2 regions of the Paenibacillus vortex V453 genome follow, and region 1 is predicted to be linked to the other one. Evidence: riboswitches for the same ligand, from Rfam matches in the RefSeq annotation. Region 1 holds a riboswitch; the other holds the start of a gene.
What was found. Region 1 has a riboswitch for cyclic di-AMP ahead of ehuB (ectoine/hydroxyectoine ABC transporter substrate-binding protein EhuB). Riboswitches for the same ligand answer to the same signal wherever they lie in the genome.
Positions count from the first base shown of each region.

Region 2: it holds a riboswitch for cyclic di-AMP, as region 1 does, so the genes downstream of both, PVOR_RS02040 (3D domain-containing protein) here and ehuB (ectoine/hydroxyectoine ABC transporter substrate-binding protein EhuB) in region 1, are expected to answer to the same signal.

Region 1 covers NZ_ADHJ01000053.1:153,804-157,997, forward strand. The annotation lists gene ehuA (ectoine/hydroxyectoine ABC transporter ATP-binding protein EhuA) at 1-452, opposite strand, end outside; gene ehuD (ectoine/hydroxyectoine ABC transporter permease subunit EhuD) at 465-1,127, opposite strand; gene ehuC (ectoine/hydroxyectoine ABC transporter permease subunit EhuC) at 1,131-1,784, opposite strand; gene ehuB (ectoine/hydroxyectoine ABC transporter substrate-binding protein EhuB) at 1,786-2,640, opposite strand; cyclic di-AMP (ydaO/yuaA leader) riboswitch at 2,988-3,134, opposite strand; partial or broken gene PVOR_RS33195 (hypothetical protein) at 3,779-4,078, opposite strand.
Region 2 covers NZ_ADHJ01000004.1:12,453-16,646, forward strand. The annotation lists gene PVOR_RS02030 (HD domain-containing protein) at 1-642, shown strand, start outside; gene PVOR_RS02035 (TatD family hydrolase) at 737-1,501, shown strand; cyclic di-AMP (ydaO/yuaA leader) riboswitch at 1,708-1,922, shown strand; gene PVOR_RS02040 (3D domain-containing protein) at 2,195-3,382, shown strand; gene rnmV (ribonuclease M5) at 3,577-4,128, shown strand; gene rsmA (16S rRNA (adenine(1518)-N(6)/adenine(1519)-N(6))-dimethyltransferase RsmA) at 4,125-4,194, shown strand, end outside.

The sequences.
Region 1 (4,194 bases):
TCCGCCTCCTCCTTGGATAAACCCAGCACTTTGCGCGGGGCCTCCGTCACATTGCGAAGCACACTCATATGCGGGAACAGATTAAAATGCTGGAAAACCATACCGACGCTGCAGCGCATTCGATGCAAATGCTTCTCGTTTGCCCGAACAAGCCTGCCCTTCTCTTGCATATGCCAGAGAAGCTCACCATCAACCTCGATGGTGCCTTCGGTCGGTTCCTCCAGTGTCATTAACATCCGCCCCATCGTCGTTTTGCCCGAGCCGCTCGGACCAATAACAGCCACCTTTTCTCCAGGCTGCATCTCCAGATCGATGCCTTTAAGCACCTGGAGATCACCAAACGACTTCGTCACGCCCTTGTATCTCACCATCGGCTTCACTTCCGCTGCCGGGTTTGGATCAGGCTGCGGCACCTCGGCTCCGGCAAACGCATCAATTACTACTGCGTTCAATAGACTCCCTCCTTATTTTCCACGCTGCAGATTCATTCGTTTCTCCAGCCTTTGCACCAGCAAAGACGCGATATAACTGATAATCAGGAACAGAATGCCAACCAGCGTATACGGCTCGAATGCACGAAACGACTGGGAAACGATATTCTTGGCTGTCAGCATCATCTCAACAAGCGTAATGGCACACAGAATCGGTGTCTCCTTAAACATGACAATCAAATAATTGCCCAGCACCGGAATAATAGGCGGCACCGCTTGCGGCAGAATAATGCTCCGCCAGGTTTGAGTTTTCGTGTAATTCAGAGCAGTTGCAGCTTCCCACTGCCCCTTGGGGACCCCTTCGATGCCAGAACGATACACTTCGGACAGATACGTACTGTAATGCAGCCCAAGACCGATCACCCCGGCATAGAAGGCCGGAATGGAGATTCCGGTAAGGAGCGGCAGACTGTAGTACAGGAAGAAGACCTGAACCAGCAGCGGTGTATTGCGGATAAATTCGATAATACCTTTGGTCATGAGCGACACAGGCTTCCACTGGCTTCGAGCAGCAAAGGCAAGCAGCAGCCCGATTATCAAGGCCACCACAAAAGCGCAGAGCGTCACCCATACCGTCATTTTTAATGCACTCAGCAATTCCGGCAGGATATCAAACACATAATTCCAATCCCACATCCGCTATAGCCTCCCCGTCGTCCATTTACGCTCCAGCAGCCGAACTGCCATCGAGACAAGCGTAGCTATGACAAAATACATAAGAAGCAGCAGCACCAGAATCTCGGTTGTCCAGGAAATATAGTTGTTGCGCAGCACCATGGCCTGATACGTCAGATCCGCCATCGTGATGAAATAGACAAGTGACGTAGATTTGATGAGTTCCACCAGCTGATTTCCGAATGGCGGGAGCATTCGCAGTGAAGCTTGAGGCAATATAACATTCCACATCCTTTGCCATGGCTTCATATTAAGCGCCACCGAAGCTTCCCACTGTCCTTTTGGAACAGCCAGCACCGCGCTTCGGACAATCTCGGAGCCATATGCGCCAAAGTTGAATCCAATCGCAAGGATGGCTGCCAGCATTTTGGGAAGCTCAATGCCGATAAACGGAAGAGCAAAATACAACCAGAACAGCTGCACCAGCAAGGAGGTTCCCCGAAAGATTTCCACATACACGGCTGTAACCGTGCGGACGATCCACAGCTTCGACAGTCTGGATAAACCGGCTGCGAAGGACATGGCAATGGCCAGAACAGCTGAAAAGAAGGCGACCAAAACCGTAATCTCCGCTCCTTTCAGCAGAGTAGGAAGAAAATCGATCCATGAATTCGGCATACTATTCACCGCAAAGCGCAGCGGCTGTCATCTCGCCCGGCAGCTCTTCTTCGGTAAATCCAAACTTCTGCAAGATCTCCAGCAGCTCACCTGACTCCTTCATTTTTTCAAGCTCCGCATTATAAGCCTCCTGGAATTCGGTATCCGCTTGACGGAATGCCGTGGCCCCATAGCCCCGAACGCTTTCACCGTCGATGACCGGCTGTTCGAAATCCGCGACGCGTTCGATGTTGTCATCGCTGGCCGAATCGAGCATCGCCTGCAGGGACGGTCCCGTCATGGTAATCGCCTGCACCCGGTCTGCCTGGAGGGCACTGATGGCCGAGGCCTGATCGGGAACCTGTATGATCCGGTCCGAAGGGATGCCTGACTTCTCCATATAGCCGATTTCAACCGCGCCAGTCATGACGGCCACCTTCGCCTGATCATCCTTGGCAATATCTTCGTAACTTCCGAGTCCACTTGGATTCCCTTGCTTCACGGCAAGAGCTTCCCCTATGCTGTACTCCGGATTAGCAAACAAAACGGCGGAGCAGCGGTCCGGATTGATGAACATGCCTGCAGTGATCAGGTCAAACCGTTCCGCCTGAAGCCCGGCAACCAGGGAGCCGAACTCCGTAAGCTCACCTCTCATCTCCTTAATGCCAAGTCGCTCCAGAATGACACGGGCAATCTCAACGGCTTCGCCTGTAAGCTCCCCGCTGGCCTCTTTGTAGGCATAAGGCTTTTCATTGGCAAAACCTACGGTAATGTACCCCTGCTCTTTGGCCCGTTCCAGCGTGCTCCCCTTATCGCCGCAGGCCGCGAGCGATACCACCATAACCAATGACAACAACAGCACAACAACTTTCTTCAACACCTTCCACAACCTTTCGCAATGACTTTGTCGTTCCTAAAAACGGCATGATGAAATTATCCATGTTAACACATGTGTTAACTCGGATATGTGACATTCAGACACACTTGCACAGTCCGGGGGCTCAGGGGAGAGGTTGCATCCATTTCCCTGTGCCTTGTAAACCCAAACCGTCTGACTGATTCAATTGGCTAAACATTAGCAGGCATTGCCCTCCTCTTTTGCAGAATACAAAAAGACCACCAAACAGGGGATCTAGACATAGCTCCGCCAGCAGGGGGTCAAAAAATAGAGAAAAGGCCCCTATAGAGAATAAAGGGCCTTTGTTATGAACATCCATTATGTATACAAGACCCATCCACTGCTGACGAGGTTAGCTGACGGACTCGGGTAAGATGGTACCCTACACTCGTGAATTCAAGTGACTCGCCCCTGATGAAACTGGTTCCCCCGCTCTCCGGAAATGTATGCCGGAAACTAAGCGTGTGTTCATGATAAAGGGAAGCTCAGTAAAAGTCAAACCCCTGGAGCTGCATTTTCTGGAAATTCGGAGGTGAAATCAGCGCTCTTCCAAGGCATATTAGTAGCCATAATCTCCACAAATTCAGGGCTGTCCCCTGCCTGTCGCCTCCTTGTTCGGAGGTGTGTTTTTCGCTATACAGCAGGCATTGCGCCCATCAGATAACAGATAATTCATGCGGTAGATCATTCATGACATGAATCATGAACGATGCAGAGGGGACAAGCCCTCAACTTCGAAACAGAATTTTTTTTTTTCTAACACGATCCACTTATAAGCTTTGTTAGCCCCCAATTTCGCTATTCCAATATCATCACGATCGCTTTTTTTCGCTATTCGTTTATAGACTGATTCCTCAGAGGCTATCGTACATTCTTAAAATAATAGGTATATATCTATCATTTATAAGCTGTTAACCCATGCGGCTAAGAGAGCATTTGCGTAGTATAAAGCAAATCTAAAGGAGGTGCTTGATTTGGATCGTTCTTCTAGAAAGAGAAAATTGTGTGCTCTTAAAAAGATAGAGAAAAAAGTACTGCACGCCAAGAAAAAAAGATGTCCTGATAACGGCAATAGTGGTAAAGGTGGACACAAGCCGATTCGTCGCCACTGTGTCAGAGGTCCCCGCGGACCGGTTGGACCGCAGGGACCTCTTGGACCAGTCGGACCTGTGGGGCCGGTTGGAGCTCTTGGACCCGTTGGACCGGTCGGGCCAGCTGGGCCAATTGGGCCTGCTGGACCTGCTGGATCGTCAACAGGCATTCCGGGTCCAACAGGACCTGCAGGACCCGTTGGACCTGTTGGACCTGTCGGACCTGCCGGTGCTGCTGGAGCGATCGGACCCGTTGGTCCTGCTGGAGCCGTCGGCCCTACTGGGCCAACAGGGGCTACTGGGTTGCCAGGTGGAGGAGCGATCATTCCTTTCGCATCCGGCATACCTCTTGCGCTTACAACCATTGTTGGAGGTTTGGTCGGAACGGTTGGTCTCGTAGGCTTCGGTATTTCGGGTACCAACCGTTACGCTCGCTGGCGGA
Region 2 (4,194 bases), on a different contig from region 1:
GAGGATTATCTGATGTCGCGGTACCAAATGTACTGGCAGGTGTATTTTCATCCTGTCACCCGAAGTTCGGAGATCATCTTGCGTCAAATTTTTCGTCGTGCAAAAGAGTTGCATGACAACGGGTACGCTTTCCGGTTTATGGTCGAGCCGCTTCCGGCCCTGTTTGAAGGCAATATCGGTGTAAATCAATACCTGCGCCTGGATGAAGCGCTTATTCAGACGGCATTTCTGCAATGGACCGAGGAGGAAGACAAGCTTCTTGGCGAATTATGCGGCCGTTTCATGCACCGGAAGCTCTATAAATATGTAGAAATCGACAATATCGATTTGGAGACCATCGACGGGATACGCCAAGCGTTTCGCGATGCGGGGCTGCATCCGGAATATGACCTGGAGATTGATTTTCCAACCGATCTTCCTTATGATAAGGTTCATTCTGATATGCCGCTTAACGAGAAGCAGATCCTGCTTCTGGATCGGCATGATGAGCTGCGGGAAATTTCCGAGGTGTCCGATATTGTACGCTCTATCAGCGGCATTCATAAAGGGCGATATCATCTTTATTTTCCGGAGGAGAAGGTGTATCCGCTACTGGAGCAGATGCCGGAGAAGATAGGTGAGATTTTTAAGCAGCAGAATTAACTTGGTGATCAGGACAACCGCAGCATGATGGGTATAAGCAGTGCTGCAGGAAAATATACGACAAGGAAACGACAGGAAAGGAGAGGGTAATATCATGCTGTTCGACACGCATACTCATCTGGATGCTCCCCAATTCGACGAGGACCGGGAGGAAACCATCGCGCGGGCGCTTGAAGCCGGCGTGAGCCGGATGATTAACATCGGATTTAACCGGGAGACCATACCGACCACGATGAAGCTGGCAGAGAACTATGACTTTATATATGCAGCGGTAGGCTGGCATCCTGTAGATGCCATCACCATGGAGGATCAGGATCTGGATTGGATCGCCTCCCTATGCAGTCATGAGAAGGTGGTGGCTATCGGGGAGATTGGTCTGGACTATTATTGGGATACATCCCCAAAAGAAGTACAGCATCAAGTATTCCGCCGCCAAATCGGACTGGCTCGGGAACTGAACATGCCCATTGTCATCCATAACCGGGATGCACATGAAGATATCGTAAAGATTCTGAGGGAGGAAAAAGCCGCTGAGGTCGGCGGTGTAATGCACTCCTTCTCCGGGAGCTGGGAAACGGCCAAAATGTGTCTGGATATGGGATTCCATATTTCATTTGGAGGACCGATTACCTTCAAGAATGCGAAGCAGCCTAAAGAGGTATTGGCGCAGGTTCCACTCGATCGATTATTGATCGAAACGGACTCGCCTTATCTGACCCCCCACCCCTTCCGCGGGAAGCGAAATGAGACCGCTTATGTAAAATTAGTGGCGGAGACCGCAGCCGAGATTAAGGGCATGTCCTTAGAGGAATTGGCCCAAATTACCACCAAAAATGCACTGGAACGATTTGGCATTTAACGAAATTGAGAGCAAAAGCGATGAAAAAGAGAGCATTTTCGATTAATTAAAGTTTTTTAATCAGAAAAGGCGTTGATATTACAATATTTTAACCATTTACATCAGAAAATGTGGTTGATTGTTGCTTTACAACCTGCATGTAAACAGGATATCATCTTTTCAGTGATAAGAAGCTGCGATGTGCAGATCGCCAGCCGAATATTTCATGAACCGTCTCGCTTAATCTCCGAAATTCTGGAGAACGGGGGAACCGATACTGCCGTGCATACAGGTCTGAATGCACCAAGCCGTATTTGATTTCTTTATCGGGTCTTTGGGGTGAATTTGAAGGATCTCGCCATGAGCGGGTATCCGGATATAGGGCGTCTCTCTTACGTCCGAACCCGACAGCTAACTCCGTAAGCGAAATAAGAGGGGAAATCTCGTGCATACCATTTCCATGATTCTAATCATCAGGAAGCCACGTTAGAGCCTCTAGTACTCTTTCAATGGCTTTCTTTTATTTTTGAATAATGGCGAAGGGATCATCATACTCTTGGTAATCAGGAGGTGGTGGTAGATGGACGGGAAGACGGGAATTGACGCAGGGTGTTAGATAGATAGCAGGGCGCCTTGTGAGAATAATTGCTATAGTCACGTCAAATGCATTCATGCGTTACTGAAGACGGCGGGACTATGAAGGAGGATGGAATAGTGGGCATTTTTCAACCTGAAGAAACCCATGAATCACAATCATCCAGCATGTCTTACGCATTGAGATGGAAGCATGACAATTTGCGTCAATTGATGTTGCTCGGCACGATGGGAGCCGTTACGGTATCACTTCTCGTTTCGTTGATTGTACATGATCAGACAGGCAAGGAAGTTCAGCTTGTGGTCGATGGTCGTGTCACCACAGTAGAAACACGTGGATCATTGCTGCAGGAATTGCTGGATGAGCAAGCGATCACGTTGAGCCCAGAGGATCAGATTTCGATGCCTCTAAACGGTGCGATCCAGGACGGCGACCGGATCATCATTGAACGGGCAGTTCCAGTCAAGGTTACAGTTGGCAGCAAAACCAAAACCATATTTACATCCCAGGATACGGTTGATCATGTACTGAAAGAAGCTGGCATTACGATCCAGGGTGAAGATATAGTACAACCGGCACAGCATACGAAGCTTACCAGCGATATGAGTATCAACGTCGTGCGCGTTACGAAACAAAACGTTAAGGAAACAGAAGACCGGGAATTTCGTGTGATTAAGACAGCCGATCCATCGCTCGAAAAGGGTGACAACCGCGTGATTCAGCGGGGTGAGTCCGGCATCATGGTAAATCACTATGAGAAGGTCTATCACGATGGCAAGCTGGTTTCCAAGACCAAGGTTTCCCAGGAGATTGAGCGCAGAACGAAGGACAAAATTATTGCTGTAGGCACGAAAAAAGTGGAGAAACCCGCTATTGCTCAAGCGGCAGCCACCGATGTGAAAGCAACACCGGCTAAACTCTCCGGCACGAAAAAGGTAACAACCGCCAAAGCGGTGGAGAATAATGTGGCTTCTCGGGCAGGCGTTGATTTTAAATACAAAAAGGTATTGAACAACGTGTCGATGACGGCGTATTCTGCCGAGCAGCAAGGAATCGGCACTCGGACAGCATCCGGAACACGTGTGACGGAAGGTCGGACGATTGCGGTAGATCCTAATATCATCCCCATCGGATGGTGGGTGTATATTGAAGGGATCGGCTTCCGTCGTGCGGAAGATACGGGCGGTGCCATCAAAGGAAACAAAATTGATGTTTATTACGATTCGTTGAAATCCGCCATGAATTTCGGACGTAAAAGCGGCCGTACTGTTTACGTGATCGGTCCGGTTAAACCTGAATTGAACTAAACGAATGAATTCCAATTTACAATGCCATTCTAATGCTATACTATTTAGCTTATAATAAATGATGATGAAGAAGAGGGAATCTTTCCTCTTCTTTTGTTTTGTAAAAAACGAGTAATAATATAAGGCCTATGGGGCTTGAAGCTGACCATTCGCTGTACAAGCCGGCCTTGCTTGGAAAGGAAGAGAGCAATCGCATGATTAAAGAAGTAATCGTTGTGGAGGGCAGGGACGACACGGTAGCCATTAAACGGGCCGTGGACGCGGATACGATCGAAACGGGCGGTTCTGCCATCAATAAGCAAATCCTTAAACGCATCGCGCTTGCCCAGGAGCGCAGAGGCGTTATTATATTAACGGACCCCGATCATGCAGGAGAGCGGATTCGGAAAATCGTGGAGCAGGGCGTGCCAGGCTGCAAACACGCCTTCATTCCGGAAGAGGACGCTACCCGAAAAGGGGATATCGGCGTTGAGAACGCCTCTCCTGAGGCCATTTTGCGTGCGCTGGAGCGGGTCCACACCTCCTTCGAGGGCAGAGAGAGCCTGATCAGTCTGGAGGACATGATGGAGGCCGGTTTATCGGCCCATCCGGAGGCAGCGGCAAGACGGATGGCGATGGGAAACCTGCTGGGCATCGGATATTGCAACAGCAAGCAGTTTCATAAACGACTGGCCACGTTTCAAATATCACGTGAAGAATTTCTGGCCGCGCTGACGCAGCTGGAAGAGGGGGGCGTAAAATCATGAGCCGGTTCGAGGATATATCAACACCAAGACGGACGAAGGAGATCATCTCACGTCATGGATTCTCCT